DNA from 4 places in the Paenarthrobacter sp. CCNWLY172 genome. Region 4 is predicted to be linked to each of the others. Evidence: riboswitches for the same ligand, from Rfam matches in the RefSeq annotation. Region 4 holds a riboswitch; each other region holds the start of a gene.
What was found. A riboswitch is a leader RNA that binds a small molecule or an ion and turns the genes downstream of it on or off. The one in region 4 is predicted to bind thiamine pyrophosphate.

Region 1 (4,442 bases), on a different contig from region 4:
TTTCTGGGGAAACTGAAAAACCTGAACAGCGGGTAACGAAAGTTACGCGATGCTGGTGATCTTGATCTTGGTCAGTTCCTGACGGTGACCCTGACGCTTCCGGTAGCCGGTCTTGTTCTTGAACTTCTGGATGACGATCTTCGGACCACGGAGGTCTTCGAGGATCTCAGCCGTCACCTTGACGTTGGCCAGTTCCGCAGCTGCGGAGGTGACCTTATCGCCGTCAACCAGGAGCAAGGCGGGCAGCTCAAGCGTGCTGCCGGCTCCACCGGGGACGCGGTTAAGCGTTACGTAGTCTCCAACGGAAACTTTTTCTTGGCGGCCGCCTGCGCGGACAATCGCGTACACCACTTGGGTACTCACTTCTCTCGACGTTTATAACTAAATTTGCGTGCGGAACCTGGAACCGAAATCAGGCTTGGTTCGCGCTGTGCCTCAACGCCGTGGACTTCTGATCGAAGTCCGCGAGTCATCCCTTGAACAATTCCAAGGGGCATAACCCAAGTGTTGGCGTAAGCACCGAAGATCAAGATTACGCTAGTTTGACCCTCGGCTGCAAATGAGGCCGGGTCCGGAGGCTACCACGTGACTTGCATCACCAGTTGTAACGGACTCTCCCGGCACCGTGCCCATACAGCCTACAGGGTTTGGGGCGATTAACGTGATTTGACCCGCGACGCGCTGGGGCGGTTAGAAACCCGGAGATAAAAAGTCCGGGCAGGAACGGTCAGGCGAACAGCCGGGGAGCGTCGAAGAATGCAGTTTCGTAGCGGCAGGACTGGGCAAAAGCCTCCACCATTGATGCCCGCTCCCCCTCGGAAGCTGCCGCTGCAGCGGCGTCCGTGAAATTGATCGCATTCCTGGTGGCTGCAGCAAACTCTTCATCGGCGTAAGTCCTGAGCCAGTCCGCGTAGGGATGCGCCGCCGGGGATCCCGCCTCCACGAACGATGCATGGAGCCGCTGGCCCACCTCTGCGTAGAGCCAGTAGCACGGCAGGATGGCCGCCAGCACCACGGAGTAGCTGCCGGTGGCCGAGGACGCCAGCAGGTGGTCCACGTAGGACTTCGTGACGGGTCCGGTCACCGAGGATGCCTCTCGGGTGCTGAGCCAGTTCCTGTGCAGTTCCGATTCGACCTCAAGGCACTGCTGTGACGCTTTGGCCCAGAACAGTTGCTCCTCCTCCGTGGGGGCAAGGGCGCCCGCACGCGCCAGGACCCTGGAATACCCGTTGAGGTAGAGGGCATCCTGCGCGAGGTAGTAATTGAACGCAGCCTCCGGGAGGTCGCCCGATTGCAGGCCGTCAATAAAGCTGAGCTTGTAGATTGCCTCGAGCTCCGGAGCAGCTTCCTTCCACAGCGCCGCGGCGAATTGCCCCGGCCTCAGGACCTGATGGTGGTGGAAATGGTGGACCGGCCCGTTTCCCTGGCCTACGTCGAGGCTGTCCGAATGCAGCAGCGCCTGAAGCAACCACGGCTTGACTTCGCGCAGGGAAGCTTCCCAATCGCCGGTGCGGGCCTGGACCGTGGCCAGAGCCGACGACAACGAACAGCCCGTGCCGTGGCTGTTCTTCGTTTCCACGCGGGGTCCGGCTACCTCGATGACGTCCTGCCGCAGGAGGCCGCTGGTGTTAACCAGGGCATCCGGGCATTCCGCCCCTGCCAGGTGTCCGCCCTTCACCAGGACCGTGGTGCCGCACTCAGCAGCCAGTCGCTTGCCCTGGTTCAACGCCGAATCCCAGTCAGCAGCTTCAGGCTCCCCCAACAGCATGGCAAGCTCCGGGAGGTTCGGGGTAATAAGGTCCGCCAACGGCAGCAGAGCGCGCAGGGCCTGCTCGGCAGACCCCCGCAGGAGGCGGTCGCCGCTGGTGGCCACCATCACCGGGTCAAGGACCACGACGCCGGGACGCACCGACTCAAGCCAGCTGCGGACCTCATCGATCACCGCAGCGTCACCCAGCATGCCGATCTTGACGGCATCGATGGCGATGTCCGTGCTGATGGACTCCAACTGCTGTCGCAGGAACTCCACCGGAGGAACATGGACAGCACTGACGCCCAGCGTGTTTTGGGCCGTCAACGCGGTGATCGCCGCCATGCCGTAGCCGCCCTGCGCAGCAATGCTCTTCAGGTCAGCCTGGATACCGGCACCGCCGGAGGGGTCCGAGCCCGCGATACTCAGTACGCGGGGCGTTTCCCGGCCGCAAACAGCCAGAGGGTACACAGAAGAATACGACGATGACGTCATGGGGACATCCCTTCGCCGGTGCTAACCGGACAGGTTCAACGGGTCTGGATCTCAGCCGGGCCCTATGCCCGGCACCCCGTGTCAATCCCCAGCGTAGCCGGGAAGCAGCACGGCCCGGGAACTGCACTCCGCAGAAGACCGGTTATGACCGCTGTGAGCAGACAGCAAAGGGCCCCGCAGTACCCGCCTGTGGCGGTTACTGCGGGGCCCTTGCGGATCGGGTCCTAGAGCTCCGAAGCGGGAACACCAACCCCAAGGATGATGGGTTCCTCGGACGCTGCCTTCTTGGCAGGCTCCGCCGGTGCTTTGGCCTGGTGTGCAGTTCCACGCGCTGCGGTAGCAGTTACCTCGTGGTGCTCAACGCTGGTCTCGTTGGCTGCACCCTGGGCGCGGCTCGCACTGCGGTTGCGGCGCCCCCGGCGGGACTTCGACGCCGAAGCAGCTTCAGGGTCCTCGTCCACGGGCCCCGCCACGGCGGCTGCAGGTGCAGCGGCTGCCTTGGAAGGAACCACGGTTTCGGGCTTCGCCTCGGGTGCTGCGCCAAGGTGGGAGAACGCTTCGGCCAGGAGATCCAGGCTCATGGCAGGCTTGGCGGCAGGCGGTTCCTCGTGGTGTTCCCCGAAAGGCAAGGCCACTTCTTCGCCGCCGAATCGCAGAACCGGTGTGGACCGTGTGTCACGAACCGATGCTTCCCGGTCTGATTCGGGGTCGGAGTGCTCTCCAGCCTCCGGCTGTGATGCGGCAGGCGCCTGGTGCTGGCCGGCCGCCCGTGCCTGCTCTTCTGCACGGTGAACTTCGTCATCGTGGAGGTGGGCAGCGTGGGCGGCAGCAGCGATCGTCGCCAGCGCAGCGCGGGTTGCCTCTGCCTTGGCCTGCTTGGCAGGATCCTGCGGCTCGGAAGCCGCGGGAGGTGCGGCAGGGGCGGAAGCAGTGCTGTGGACCTGCGCGGGAGCCTCGGCGACAGCCTGTCCCCCGCCCTTGCCACGGCGGCGCTTGCGTTCTGTTCGGGCTGTGGGTTGCTGCGCCTCAGTGTGGGGGCGGTGGTGCTCGGCAGCCACAACGTTGGCGCGACGGTGCTCCACCGGTTCATCGTGGGTGACCACGCCGCGGCCTGCACAGTGCTCGCACTGCTCACCGAAGACCTCAAGGAGGCCGGTACCCATGCGCTTGCGGGTCATCTGGACAAGGCCCAGTGACGTCACTTCAGCCACTTGGTGCTTGGTGCGGTCGCGGCCAAGGCACTCAACCATACGGCGGAGGACGAGGTCGCGGTTGGACTCAAGGACCATGTCGATGAAGTCGATGACAATGATGCCGCCGATGTCACGCAGGCGAAGCTGGCGAACTACTTCCTCAGCAGCTTCGAGGTTGTTCTTGGTGACGGTTTCTTCAAGGTTTCCACCGCTGCCGGTGAACTTACCGGTATTGACGTCCACCACGGTCATGGCTTCGGTGCGGTCGATGACCAGCGAACCACCGGATGGGAGGAAGACCTTGCGTTCCAGTGCCTTGTGGATCTGCTCGTCAATGCGCCAGGCACCGAAGATGTCCTGGTCCTTGGTCCACTTCTCGAGGCGGCCCACAAGGTCGGGGGCAACGTAGGTTACGTAAGCCTCAATGGTGTCCCAGGCGTCGTCGCCGGAAACGATCAGTTTGGAGAAGTCTTCATTGAAGACGTCACGGACCACCTTGATGGTCAGGTCGGGTTCGCCGTAGAGCAGTTCCGGTGCCAGGACCTTGGTGGAGGAGGCCTGGCCTTCGATGCCTTCCCACTGGGCGCGCAGGCGGTTGATGTCATGCGTCAGTTCTTCTTCCGACGCACCTTCAGCAGCCGTGCGGACAATGACGCCGGCGTTTTCCGGCAAACGGTCCTTCAGGATGCGCTTGAGGCGGTTGCGTTCGACGTCGGGCAGCTTGCGTGAAATGCCGGTCATGGAACCACCGGGCACGTACACCAGGTAGCGGCCGGGCAGGGAGATCTGGCTTGTCAGGCGGGCACCCTTGTGGCCTACAGGGTCCTTGGTGACCTGGACCAGAACGGAATCGCCGGACTTCAGCGCATTCTCGATCCGGCGCGGCTGGCCTTCGAGGTTGACCGCGTCCCAGTTCACTTCACCGGCGTACAACACGGCGTTGCGGCCGCGTCCGATATCCACGAAGGCAGCTTCCATGGACGGCAGGACGTTCTGGACCTTGC
Region 2 (4,442 bases), on a different contig from region 4:
CTCGGGCGACGGTCACTGTCGCTTAAAGCCTTGTCACAATGGTTCGGGTTCAGGGTTCCGGATACCGCTCCGGCTGGGCGGTTGCACCCAGCGCCGCTGCGGCTTCACTCACGGAAGCCGCAGCGGTGATGTCGCGTTGGGTGACTTTTCCGCCTGCGTCGTGGGACAGGTACCGCAGGTGGACCCTGTTGTAGCGCCATTCCAGATCCGGATGGTGGTTTTGGTGTTCGGCGATTTCTCCGATCGCTGCAATGAGGGCCAGCGCTTCGGCCGCCGTCGGAGTTTTATAGACGGTTACCAGGCCGCCCTGGTACTTCCAGTCGCGTAGCTCCCGGAGGGCATCGTCGACATCCGCCTGGGTCAGATGGTCATGGTTCCCTGCCACTGCTGCTCCTTCTCCCGGAGACCCGGCGGACACTTAGAGAAACTCTGCCCGGCCCTCCATGGCCGACGACGCCAAAGCGTGCTCACGCCTCGGAATCCGTCCTGCCTGCTTGGCCAGCCTACCGGCGATCACGGCGTGCTTGAAGGCCTCACCCATTTGCACCGGGTTCTGCGCCCGGGTGACAGCGGTGGCCAGAAGCACGGCGTCGCAGCCCAATTCCATGGCGAGGGCAGCATCGGAGGCGGTTCCTATTCCGGCATCGAGCACCACGGGTACTGAGGCCCGGGACACGATGAGTTCAATGTTGTGCGGGTTCAGGATCCCCAGACCGGTTCCGATCGGCGAGCCCAGGGGCATCACTGCGGTGGCACCCAGGTTTTCGAGGCGCAGTGCCAGGACGGGATCATCGTTGGTATAGGCGAAGACTTTGAATCCACGGTTCACCAGCTGTTCCGTTGCCTCGACGAGTTCCACTGCGTCTGGAAGGAGCGTGTGTTCATCGGCGATGACTTCCAGCTTCACCCAGTCGGTTTCCAGTGCCTCGCGTGCCAGTTCAGCGGTCATCACGGCGTCTCTGGCAGTAAAGCAACCGGCGGTGTTGGGCAGCACCCGGATTCCGTGGTCCACCAGGAGTTGGAAGAGGGATCCTGTTTCAGCGGGTGAGTAGCGCCTCATGGCTACTGTGGTGAGCTCAGTCCCGGACGCCAGGAGCGCAGCGCCCAGACCGTCCAGGCTCGGGGCACCTCCCGTCCCCATGATCAGGCGGGATCCGAAGTGGACGCCGTCGATCACCAAGGCGTCAGTAATGACCTCTGTGTTTGCTGTCGTCATGATGTCAGCCTCCTTGGACTGCGGTAACAAGTTCGAGTTCATCCCCGTCGGCGAGCGCCGTTGCGGACCATTGGCTGCGTGGCACCACCTCGGAATTGCGGGCGACGGCGACGCCCAGCTTGCCACCGTCGGCTGCCTGTCCGCGGTGGTCCAGGGCGCGGCCGGTGACGGCCGTGACCAGGGTGCTGACTGAAGCATCCTCCGGCACGGCGTGATCGGATCCGTTGAGTTTGATGTTCATGCTGTTTCCTTGCTGGGAGCGTGTGCCGGCGTAAGCGCCCGCGCTGTGGATGAAGTGGCCGCGAAGCGGTCAGGGGAAAATGATGCCCACCGGGGGTCCGACGTGCCGTTGATCAGCCCGCCCACGATCCGTGCGGCCGCGGGCGTCAGGAGGACACCATGCCGGAAGAATCCTGTGGCGATCACCAGACCATCAACATCCCCCCGGGGGCCAACGACCCGTCCAAGCAGCGGTGCGTTGTCCGGAGTGCCGGGGCGGGCCCGGGCCGTTACTTCGAGCAGCTCAAGTTCCGCCACTGCGGGGACCAGGGCCTGGGCGTCCCGCAATAACTGGTAGACGCCCCCGGCTGAGACCGCGTTGGACGCTGCCGACAGTCCGTCCTCGCGCTGGGTGGCCCCGATGACTACAGTGCCGTCGTCCCGGGGCACGATGTAGACGGGCACTCCACGGACCATCCCGCGGACGGTGGAGGTGAGCAGGGGCCGGAGGTGTTCAGGCACCCGAAGCCTGAGGATGTCGCCATATACCGGCCGCAGGGGAAGGCTGAGCCCGTCGGGGAGCCCTTCCAGGTCTGCCGCACCCAGTCCGTTGGCGACCACCGTTTCGGTGGAGTGGACAGCGGCGCCGGACTCGAGTTCCACTCCTGAGACCCGCCCTCCGTCCCAGAGCAAGCGGCGCGCCGTGGAAGTCACGGCAAACCCATCGTCGGCGCCCGAAACCCACGTGGAGTCGCTGGCCGCGTGGCGTGCCAGTCCCGAGAGCAGGCATGCCGCCAGCTTGCGGGGATCGACCTGGTGGTCGGCGGGAACGTCGAAGGCACTGGAAATTTGGGGGCTGAGGAGGGGTTCGCGATCCCGGGCGTCGCGCAGGGACAACGGCTCGACCCCCAGTCCCGCAGCAAGCTGTACCGTACGGAGGTCTGCCAGTGCCCTGCGGTCCGCGGCATCGGCACCCACGGCAAGTGTCGGCGTCGTGCGGTATCCGGTGTCTTCCCCTCCGCGGGGCAGGCTTGCCGCGAAAGACGGCCACAGCCGGGACGATTCGAGCATCAACTCCAGGAGATCTTCCTCCTGGTAGTGAAATTCGCTCACGGGGGCAAGCATTCCGGCGGCAGCAAACGTAGCCCCCGAAGCCGGTGCGGGGTCGATCACCACCACGGAGCGGCCAAGTCGCCGCGCTTCGCGGGCGATGCCCAGCCCGATGACGCCGCCGCCAATGACGGCCACGTCGGCCTGGAGCGGGGTTTGGCGGGGAACTGCCATTGCGCGTTTCCTTCCCTACGCCGGTACTAGCCGGATCAGGTCAAGCGGTCGGCTCTTAAGCCCTCTCAGCCGGACAGTCATATGACGAACGTCGCGGCTCCCGCAGTACGTGCCCAGTTTAGAGGAACTACTCTGGGTTCCATGACCCAGACTGATGCCCTCGCCACCGCCCGCTTGTATCTGTGCACCGATGCACGGAAACGGCAAGGCGATTTTGAAGACTTTGTGGACGCCGCGTTCGAGGGCGGTGTGGACATCATCCAGCTGCGCGACAAGACCCTCGAAGCTGCCGAGGAATTGGAGTTGCTGGCGGTCCTGCAGGGAGTTGCGCAACGTCATGGACGGCTGTGGGCTGTCAACGATCGAGCCGACGTTGCCAGTGTTTCCGGGGCTCCGGTGTTCCACATCGGGCAAAAGGACCTCCCGTTGAAGGTGGCCCGGACATTGCTTCCGGAGTCCGTCACGATCGGTCTTTCCACCCACTCCCCCGAGCAGGTGAATGCCGCCATCGCGGCATCACCGGGACAGGGGGGCCTGGACTATTTCTGTGTAGGACCCGTCTGGGCGACACCCACCAAACCCGGCCGCGAAGCCGTGGGACTGGACTTGGTCACATATGCCGCAGAAGCGAGCAAGCGTGCAGTCGAGACCACCGACGGCGCCGTGAACCTGCCATGGTTCGCCATCGGAGGGATCGATCTCAGCAACGTAGAGCAGGTGCGGGCCGCAGGAGCCACCCGGATCGTCGTGGTCCGCGCCATCACCGAGGCTTCGGATCCGACGACGGCAGCCAAGTCGCTGCTGGAGGCGCTGGAGGCGCTGGACGCAGCTTGAGCCTGGCCGTTGGAGCCTTTCAGGCATAAGCCCGGTCATACCGCTAGGCAGTGAGGCCCAGCGCCGTCATCCGGCGGGCATGACGCCCGGCGAGCTCGCCTGTCAGTCTTTTAATTGCGGCGCGGGCATCGCCACCACTTTTTAGTGCCGGCCCCAACTGTGGGTGCTCAGTCCCTACCCTCTGCGCCTGTGTCAGCGCTTCCCCCACCAGCCGGCGGCCCCACAACGCCAGCCGTGAGGCCAGTCGTGGGTCATCGGCCAAGGCCCGCCGCAGCAGGACACGAAGTACCTCGGTTGCCTGGTCGGGGGAGGCAACCCGGTCCACGAACTGCTGCGTTGTTCCATCGAGGAAAGTGGCGACAGCCCGGTAGAAGTCCGAGGAAACGGTGTCGATGACGTATGCCTTCATCACAGATTCGAACCAGTCCCCGGGCTTGGTGCGTTCATGGAAGTGGTCAAAGGAACGCTGGAACGGCAGCATGGCTTCCTCCGGATCGAGGCCCATTACAGCGAGCCGATCGCTCAGCAGCGCGAAGTTTCCGTACGCACCGACGGCAATTTTTGCCAGCACTGAACGGTCATGGAGTGTGGGGGCGTATCGGGAATCGAACGAAAGCCGGCCGAAAGCCGACAACTCGCCGTAGGCCATGGCGCCCAGGAGTCCCGCGGCGAGTTGTCCGGCAGAAGGTGCGACGTCCGTCGAAGTGCCCATAATCCAAGACTATCCCCGGCTCTCCACACCCCGCCCGCGGAGATTGCCTTCAGCAGCGTTGGTCCCACTAGGCTGACTGGAAGTGAGTTGACTGTCTGGCCTGCCCGCAGGCCGCGTGTCCTCCTCCTCGCACCCACTCCCCCGAAGGATGATCAATGACTAATCCGAGCTACCCGC
Region 3 (4,442 bases), on a different contig from region 4:
ACAACGCCTGGCCATGCCAGCCCGCGGTCCGCTCAAAGCCCAGGGTTTCCACGTAGAAATGCTGGGCAGTTCCGACGTCACCGACTTGCAGGTGGACGTGTCCAATTCCGGCCGCTGCCTCGCGCTGCCCTGTCACCGCGGCTTCACTCAGGTGCTGCTCGAGGTATCGCTGCGGAGGCAAGGCAACATTGTCCATCACCACATTCCTGCCATCCCACTGCCAGAGTTCACGCGGCTTGTCGTAGTAGAGCTCAATGCCATTGCCTTCAGGATCGGTAAAGTAGAACGCTTCGCTGACCAGATGGTCGGCACTGCCCGCGAAAGCTCGGGGCTCGTACTCGGCGGCGGTAGCAATGGTGGCGGCCAATGAAGGCTGGTCGTCGAACAGAATGGCCGTGTGAAACAGGCCAGCCTCCCCACGGCCTGGAATCTGGAGACCGGACGCCGGGGCAAGATGCACCACGGGCTTTCCGAGCCGCCCCAGGTAGAGCCCGCCATCCTGCTCGGCCACGACGTCAAGGCCAAGGGCACGCTGATAGTAGTCGCTCATGACAGCCATGTCGCCGACCTTGAGCATGACGGTGCCCATGGTCAGTTCGGCAGGCAGAAGATCCTGGCTGAGTGGTGTGGTCATGTGACGCTCCCGGGTTCGAGGTGCCGCTCATCAGCACCTTTCTACTTCTCTAAATTAGTTGAAGCTTCAATTTATTCCTAACGGACCAGTGAACCGCCCAGCACGATGTGTTTGAGGCTGGAAACAGTTTCCAGCTCGATCCTGGGATCCTCGGAGCACAACACGACGTCGGCACCCGCCCCTTCGCTGATGCCCTCGGCCCCCAGCCACTCCCGGGCACGCCACGCCGCGGCGTCCAGGACCGCGGCCGGCGGCAGGCCGGCGTCGTGCAGTTCCTTCATTTCGTCTGCGATCCTGCCGTGCTTGATCACGCTGCCGGCGTCTGTGCCCGCATAAATGGCCACGCCTGACTCAAAGGCCTCCAACACCCGCTCGCGCCGACGCTCCCAAAGCCGCACCATGTGGTCCGCATAGTCAGGAAACTTTGGGGCAGCCTGGGCAGCAATGTCCGGGAAAGTCGCAATGTTGACCAAGGTGGGAACGATCGGCACGGACTGCTCCACCAAGCGCGGAATGTGTCGCGACAGCAGGCCCGTGGCATGTTCGATGCAGTCGATGCCTGCATCGAGCATGTCGTCCACTGTGTCCTCGGCAAAGCAGTGGGCCGTCACCCGGGCACCTTCATCGTGGGCGGCAGCGATGGCATCCTTGACGATTTTGGCGGGGAAAGAGGCAGCGAGGTCACCCACGCCACGGTCGATCCAGTCCCCCACCAACTTGACCCACCCGTCTCCATCCCGCGCTGCCTTCCGGACGGTCTCCACGAGTTGGCCGGGTTCGACTTCATGCCCCAAACCGCGGAGGTACCGCCGGCTCCGGGCAATGTGCCTACCTGCCCGGATCAACCGGGGAACGTCCGCACGTTGCTGGACCCAACGGGTGTCACTTGGTGATCCGGCATCCCGTATCAGCAGAGTCCCGGCGTCGAGGTCAGCGTGGGCCTGCGCAAGGGTGGTCCGCTCGTCAACGGCGCCACCCACACCCAAACCGATGTGGCAGTGGGCATCAACGAAACCCGGGAGGACCCAGCCATCCAACACCAGGTCCGGTGTGGCCGTGGGGCGTTCGAACGTCAGGACTCCGTCAACAGACCACATCCCTTGGCGCTCTTCGTCCGCCGAGACAAGCACAGATCCGCTGAATTCGATGATGGTGGCCATATCAAAAGCCTAGTCCGCAGCGGCGTCCTGGACGCTGGTTCGTTCATGTGACTGGGTGCCCGTTGTGAGCTGTGGTAGCTTCATCTACGACCACACGGGGGCCCCTGCAGGGGCTGAGATCGGACTGATGCAGTCTGCGACCGTTGAACCTGTCCGGGTAATGCCGGCGAAGGAAGTGAGTAATCCTTTGAGCACCACAAAAACACAGCACAGCCCTGCCCAAAACCGGTCCGGCTCCAGCGCAAGGACGCCGGAATCTGTGACCCAGTCGCTGACATCCCATTCATTGGCCTACCTGGAGGACCCCGACCACGGGATCCGGGTGCCCGTCACCGAGATCGCCTTGGAACCGTCTCCCAACGGCACAGCCAACCCGGCGTTCCAGGTGTACCGCACTGCGGGCCCCGGCAGTGATCCCGTTGTGGGACTTGAGCCTTTCCGCGCTCCATGGATCGAAGCCCGCGGTGACACCGTGGCTTACCGCGGACGGGAGCGAAACCTGCTGGACGACGGCAAGTCAGCGGTGCGGCGCGGGGAAGCATCAGCAGAGTGGAAGGGCACCCAACCGGTGCCCCGCCGCGCCGTCGAAGGTAAAACCGTCACGCAGATGCACTACGCCAAGCAGGGCACGGTGACTCCCGAGATGCAGTTCGTCGCGTTGCGGGAAAACTGTGACGTTGAGCTGGTCCGCAGCGAAGTTGCCGCAGGACGGGCGATCATTCCGAACAACATCAACCACCCCGAGTCAGAACCGATGATCATCGGCAAAGCCTTCCTGGTGAAAATTAACGCCAACATCGGCAACTCAGCAGTGACGAGCTCCATCGCGGAAGAGGTGGACAAGCTGCAGTGGGCCACTCAATGGGGTGCCGATACCGTCATGGATCTCTCCACTGGGGACGACATCCACACCACCCGGGAGTGGATCATCCGCAACTCCCCGGTCCCGATCGGGACGGTCCCCATCTACCAGGCGCTGGAGAAAGTCAACGGCGAGGCGAACAAGCTGACGTGGGAGATTTTCCGGGACACTGTGATCGAGCAATGTGAGCAGGGCGTGGACTACATGACCATCCACGCCGGCGTGCTCCTGCGCTATGTGCCGTTGACCGCCAACCGGGTCACGGGAATTGTCTCCCGTGGCGGGTCGATCATGGCGGGTTGGTGCCTGGCGCACCACCAGGAGAACTTCCTCTACACGCACTTTGACGAGCTCTGCGAAATCTTCGCCCAGTACGACGTCGCCTTCTCCCTGGGCGACGGCCTGCGCCCGGGTGCAACCGCCGATGCCAATGACGCAGCCCAGTTCGCCGAATTGGATACCCTCGCCGAGCTGACACAGCGGGCGTGGGAGTTCGATGTGCAGGTGATGGTGGAAGGACCTGGCCACGTGCCGTTCCACCTGGTCCGGGAAAATGTGGAACGCCAGCAGGAACTGTGCAAGGGAGCCCCTTTCTACACCCTTGGGCCCTTGGTCACGGATGTCGCTCCTGGTTATGACCACATCACCTCAGCCATCGGCGCCACCGAGATTGCCAGGTACGGCACCGCCATGCTGTGTTACGTGACCCCCAAGGAACATTTGGGCCTTCCCAATAAGGACGACGTCAAGACCGGTGTCATCACGTACAAGATCGCAGCCCACGCCGCCGACCTGGCCAAGGGCCATCCCGGGGCCCACGAGCGGGACGATGCCTTGTCCAAGGCCAGATTCGAGTTCCGTTGGCGTGACCAGTTTGCCCTCTCCTTGGACCCCGTCACAGCAGAAGCCTTCCACGACGAAACGCTGCCGGCGGAACCGGCCAAGACCGCCCATTTCTGTTCCATGTGCGGCCCCAAGTTCTGTTCGATGCGCATCAGCCAGGACATCCGTGACGAATACGGATCAGAAGAGGCGCAGACAGCCATTGCGGAAATGTACAGCGGCATGCGCGGAAAGAGCCAGGAATTCCTGGCATCTGGCGGAAAGGTCTATTTGCCGGAACTGCAGGTACCCGGCAGCCCGGACACATTTGAGGCCGGCTCAGGAAGCCTGAACTGACATGGCCCGTCCGACGTCACCAACAAACGATCGGATGATGTGATCCCCGTCCACTGAATCCTGGGGCCGGTGCCCTCCCGCAGCAACACGGCGGAGGGCTCCGGTTTCCTGGAGGTAACCGGCAATTTCCTCATACAGGGGTTCCCAGCCACCCGTGAGGACCAACGTGGGGACACCGGGCACGATGTGCAGCGGGGCCTCCCAAGGCGGGGCCTGGAGCCTGAGCCTGCGGGCTGAACGGCGCGCTTCGGGAGTATCCAGTCCCCCCGTTTCGGCAGAAAACGCCCGGCGGTAGTACTCACGTTGGTAGTCGGCGTCGTTGAGCTGGCTCCGTACATCGAACAGGGGTTCCATAAGGGCCCGATGGGAGGCTGTGGCCGGAAGCTCGGCTGTCAGGGACAAACAAGCAGGCTCAACCAAGCTCAGCGAGTGCACCAGGTCCGGACGTTCTATGGCAGCCAGCATGGCGGAGATGGCACCTTGCTCGTGCGCTACGACGTGGCCGCCACCCGTATCCGCCAGGGAATTGATGACAATGGCAACGTCCGCGGCAACGCTCGATCCCACGGGTTCTGCTGCAACGTCAAAGCCATGCCGGCGCAGGAAC
Region 4 (4,442 bases):
CCTTGGGTGCCGCCATCGGTTTGCTGCGATTCCCGGATCTCATGAGCCGCATGCACGCAGCCACCAAGCCCCAAGTGCTGGGACTGTTCCTCATGCTTGCTGCTATTGGCCTGCAGATGCGAACGTGGTGGGTTTGGCCGGTTCTGCTGGTGGCATGGATTTTCCAGTTGTTGACGGCACCTGTGTCCGCCCATATGGTGGGTCGCTCCGCCTACCGCACCAAACATGGCCACCGCGAGATGCTCACCAAGGACGAACTCGAGGCTGTTGTGCAACGGGCGGCTGCGGGGCAAGAACCCCGCAACGACCGCTAAAAGTCCCGGTCACACAAACGCGGAGTCGCCTTGCGTCCAATGGTTCATTCCATCAGGTGGAGGCAAAAGCGACCCCGCGTTGCTGTCTGTGGTTGCGGGCTAGACGATGTCGTGTGACTTGGCGAAACGTGCAATGGCACGCTGTGTGCCACGGCTGGCCAACACCTGAATCAAGGTGCTGACGAAGGCTGAGATCAGCGCAAAAGTCAGTGCTGAACGCAAGCTCGTTTCCATGTCGTCGTTGCCCAGGGGTGGTTTGTTGCCAGTTGCCTTTTCCCACCCTTTGTTGACGAGTTTGGTGCCTACGAAGCCCGCTCCGAGGCTTACTCCGGCACCGATCAGCTTGAAGAAGAGGTTCATGCCCCCAGCCTAGCCGTCCGTGGGCCGACTCCAGAGTCAGCGCCGGCTTTCGCGCTCTTTCAGGAACGCTGCCAAGGACCCAACAGGGGCCAGCACGGGAACAACGGGGTGCTCTGCCGACCAGGCAGCATCCACGGAATCAAACTCAGCGATTTCCTTGAGCAGGTAGTAGGTGGGCGGCATCAGCTTCAGGGTCCCGGCTGCTTCAGCTTCCAGGATTCCGTCTACTGGCATCCACAACGATTGCCAGGCCTCCGTGGTTTGATGCTGCGGCTCGGCTCCCGGGGAAGGCCTGGCAACGTAGAAGTAGGTGTCAAAGCGCTTCGGCATGTCCGTAGGCGTGATCCAGTTGGCCCAAGGGCGGAGATCCGCGGCACTGATGCTGAGCCCGGACTCCTCCTGGACTTCGCGGATTGCGGCGGTGAGGACCGTCCCTGCGTTGGTTTCGGCCTGCGTTGAGGTGGCGCCGGTGGCGATGGAACTCGAACGCCAGGCGGCAGCGTGGCGTTGAAGCAGGTCCGCTGGGTAGTCCCAGCCTGACTCGTCCGCAGCATCCACCCGGCCGCCCGGGAAGACCACCATTCCGGCGGCGAAGTCCATGGTGCTGACCCGGTGCTGGACGAACGCCTCGATCCCGCCCGGGGCATCACGGAGCAGGATGACACTGGCAGCAAGCCGGGGCTCGGATATGGTGCCCTCGCCGGCAGGGTGATCCTGAATGGGTAGGTCCGTCATGAAAGTGCCCCTTTGCCGCGGTCGAGTCTGCTGGATCATTCTCTCAGGTCTCGTTGTGGGGCCGGATGTACAGGCCGAAACGGGCGCGAGGGGTGCAGAGCGGGCCCCGCAACGCACGCAACCCCACGCACGGGCCCCCCGGATCGCCCGATTGTGACCACCGGCCGGCATCGGACAGTCGCCCACAACACGGGCAGGTGTAAACTGAACCAGCCCATCAGGGCAGATTTGATAACGACAGGGGAGCGCCGCCGTCGGACCTTGCAGAGATGCAGGAGACGCGAGGGCGCTGAGAGTGCGGACAGCCGCAGACCCTCGAACCTGATCCGGTTAGTACCGGCGCAAGGGAGTCGAGCTTCTCAGAGTGTCCGGATCCAGGCGGCGCAGGCCGATGGGAAATCCGGGGAGCACTTTCCCCTCCTGTAACCTCAGGAGGCAGAAAATGACCACGGTAAACGTGAAGAAGACCAGTTATAACTGGCGTGTTGTAGACATCGTTGTGGCGGCCTTGATCGCCATCGCAGGCGGCGTGATCTTCTGGGCCTGGTCCCAGGGCGCCGCGCTGGTATCCATCCCCATGAACGCGACGTATCCGCCGCTCACCGGCCTGATCGCCGGTGGCTGGATGATCCCCGCAGTCCTGGGAATGCTCATTATCCGCAAACCCGGCGCCGCCCTCTTCTGCGAAGCCGTCGCGGCCACCGGTGAGCTGATCATGGGTTCCCAGTACGGAACCACCGTGCTGATCTCCGGGATCCTTCAGGGCCTAGGTGCCGAGCTCATCTTCGCCGCCTTCCGGTACAAGAAGTTCAACCTGCCCACGGCCCTCCTCGCCGGTGCCGGTGCGGGCCTCTTCTGCGGCCTGAACGACTCCTTCCTCCCGTGGGGCTGGAACATCGCCTACGAGGCAATGGACAAACTGGCGTACATCACTTTCACCACCATCTCGGGTGCCATCATCGCCGGCGCCCTGTCCTGGGTTGCCACCCGCGGCTTGGCTAAAACCGGCGTCCTGAGCTCCTTCGCATCGCGCAAGGCCGCGTCGGAGCCCGTCTTCAGCTGATGCCCGCCACGCAGAGCGGCAGCAAGAACAGCAGCCCGGTGAGGCCTGCCGCCATCTCCGCCGAGGGCTGGGGTTGGCGGCATGCCGGCAGGTCCGCTCCCGCCATTCATGGGCTTGACCTCCGGATTGAACCGGGCGAGCGGGTGTTGCTGCTGGGGCCTTCGGGCGCCGGCAAGTCCACACTGCTGCACGCCCTCGCGGGGGTGCTGGGTGACGAGGAAGACGACTCGGACGAGTCAGGTTCCCTGCTGATCGACGGCGTTGCTCCGCGGGAACAGCGGGGCCGCGCCGGTCTCATGCAGCAAGACCCCGAGACGCAGGTGGTCCTGTCGCGGGTTGGTGACGACGTCGCTTTCGGTGCGGAGAACCTTGCCGTGCCGCGAGAGGAGATCTGGGCCCGCGTCCATGAAGCGCTCGACGACGTCGGGTTGCGTACCGCCGCGGGCGGCGGATTGGCATTGGACCACCCGACGGCGGCGCTCTCCGGGGGGCAGAAGCAGCGCCTTGCGCTGGCGGGGATTCTCGCGATGCGTCCCGGCTTGATCCTCTTGGACGAACCCACGGCCAACCTGGATCCGGCCGGAGTGCTGGAGGTTCGGGATGCTGTTCGGCGTTGCCTGGACAAGACCGGCGCAACGCTGGTGGTGGTGGAGCACCGTGTGTCGGTGTGGAAGGACTTGGTGGACAGGATCGTGGTCCTGCAGCCGGGTGCCCTGGCGGCGCCGGGAACGGGCCAGGCAACGGGCGGGGTCCTTTTGGACGGCCCGCCGGACAAGGTCCTGTCCGAGGCCCGCACCCTGTTGATGGCTGCCGGCGTTTGGGTGCCGGGGTACGTACCGGCCACCCGCCAACGACGCAACCAACCCCACACCGCCCCACTGCTCCTCGCGGCCCAGGACCTCGCAGTTTCCCGGGAAAAGCCGCGGCGCAAGGGCTTCAAGACCATCCCGCCCGTCCCGGTTCAAACAGGAATCACCGCGCAGGTCAGGGCCGGCCAAGCACTGACCATCACTGGAGCCAACGGGGCTGGAAAGTCCACGTTCGCGCTCACGTTGGCCGGCCTTTTAGCGCCGGTGGACGGTACAGTGAGTGCCGCCGTCGAGCTTTCCAAAGGGGCCGGTATTGACCCGTTCAAGTGGAAAGCAGACCAGCTGATTTCACGGATCGGGACGGTGTTCCAGGAGCCGGAGCACCAGTTCGTCACAGGCAAGGTCCTGGACGAGCTCATGTTTGGGCCCAGGCATTTAGGCCACGGCGAAGAACGGGTGGACGAACTGTTGGAGCGGCTGCGGCTGACGCATTTGGTGGACGCCAACCCCTACACCCTTTCCGGCGGTGAGAAGCGGCGGCTCTCGGTGGCCACCGTGCTTGCCGCGCACCCCGAAGTCCTGGTGCTCGATGAACCTACGTTCGGCCAGGACGCCAACACGTGGGCGGAGTTGGCGTCGTTCCTTTCAGAGTTGCTGGACGCCGGAACGGCTGTGGTCTCCGTGACCCACGACCAGGAATTCAGCGCAGTGCTCGGCGGAACGGAGCTGCGGCTCGGCCCGGTACAGCACGGTGAAGCCACGCATCAGGAAGCTGGTGCAGCATGAGGGATGCACTGAACCTCCGCGGGAATCGTGCCCTGCTGACCCGAGCCAACCCCTTGGCAAAGTTCGTGTCCGTGTTTCTGATTTCCCTGGTGCTGGCCCTGTCCATCGACTGGGTATCGGCGTCCACGGCGTTGGTTGCGGAGCTGGCGTTGTTTCCGTTGGCCGGGCTTACGTTCAGGCTTCTGTGGCAGCGCGCCTGGCCGCTGATCATCGCCGCTGCGATCGGCGGCTGGAGTACCGCGATTGTGGCGGCGGACAGCGGCGCTGTACTGCTCGACGTCGGACTCTGGTCCATCAGCGAAGGTTCCCTTGAGCTGGGGCTGGGTTTCATGCTGCGCGGTTTGGCGATCGCGTTACCGGCAATCCTGCTGATGA

Region 1: another riboswitch for thiamine pyrophosphate. It lies ahead of thiD (bifunctional hydroxymethylpyrimidine kinase/phosphomethylpyrimidine kinase); the one in region 4 lies ahead of WBN73_RS08230 (ECF transporter S component).
Region 2: another riboswitch for thiamine pyrophosphate. It lies ahead of thiO (glycine oxidase ThiO); the one in region 4 lies ahead of WBN73_RS08230 (ECF transporter S component).
Region 3: another riboswitch for thiamine pyrophosphate. It lies ahead of thiC (phosphomethylpyrimidine synthase ThiC); the one in region 4 lies ahead of WBN73_RS08230 (ECF transporter S component).

The regions. Positions count from the first base shown of each region.
Region 1 is NZ_JBBEGB010000014.1:20,697-25,138, forward strand. It holds gene rplU (50S ribosomal protein L21) at 43-351, opposite strand; gene thiD (bifunctional hydroxymethylpyrimidine kinase/phosphomethylpyrimidine kinase) at 728-2,245, opposite strand; TPP riboswitch at 2,236-2,334, opposite strand; gene WBN73_RS18435 (Rne/Rng family ribonuclease) at 2,470-4,442, opposite strand, start outside.
Region 2 is NZ_JBBEGB010000003.1:27,827-32,268, reverse strand. It holds gene WBN73_RS05020 (4a-hydroxytetrahydrobiopterin dehydratase) at 50-385, opposite strand; gene WBN73_RS05015 (thiazole synthase) at 419-1,216, opposite strand; gene thiS (sulfur carrier protein ThiS) at 1,221-1,457, opposite strand; gene thiO (glycine oxidase ThiO) at 1,454-2,719, opposite strand; TPP riboswitch at 2,715-2,833, opposite strand; gene thiE (thiamine phosphate synthase) at 2,861-3,553, shown strand; gene WBN73_RS04995 (ferritin-like fold-containing protein) at 3,597-4,265, opposite strand; gene WBN73_RS04990 (TM2 domain-containing protein) at 4,421-4,442, shown strand, end outside.
Region 3 is NZ_JBBEGB010000003.1:386,247-390,688, reverse strand. It holds gene WBN73_RS06600 (VOC family protein) at 1-634, opposite strand, end outside; gene WBN73_RS06595 (amidohydrolase family protein) at 712-1,794, opposite strand; TPP riboswitch at 1,879-1,986, shown strand; gene thiC (phosphomethylpyrimidine synthase ThiC) at 1,982-3,835, shown strand; gene WBN73_RS06585 (alpha/beta hydrolase) at 3,818-4,442, opposite strand, start outside.
Region 4 is NZ_JBBEGB010000004.1:320,100-324,541, reverse strand. It holds gene mnhG (monovalent cation/H(+) antiporter subunit G) at 1-314, shown strand, start outside; gene WBN73_RS08240 (DUF4235 domain-containing protein) at 414-674, opposite strand; gene WBN73_RS08235 (NUDIX hydrolase) at 711-1,409, opposite strand; TPP riboswitch at 1,639-1,775, shown strand; gene WBN73_RS08230 (ECF transporter S component) at 1,852-2,472, shown strand; gene WBN73_RS08225 (ABC transporter ATP-binding protein) at 2,472-4,067, shown strand; gene WBN73_RS08220 (energy-coupling factor transporter transmembrane component T family protein) at 4,064-4,442, shown strand, end outside.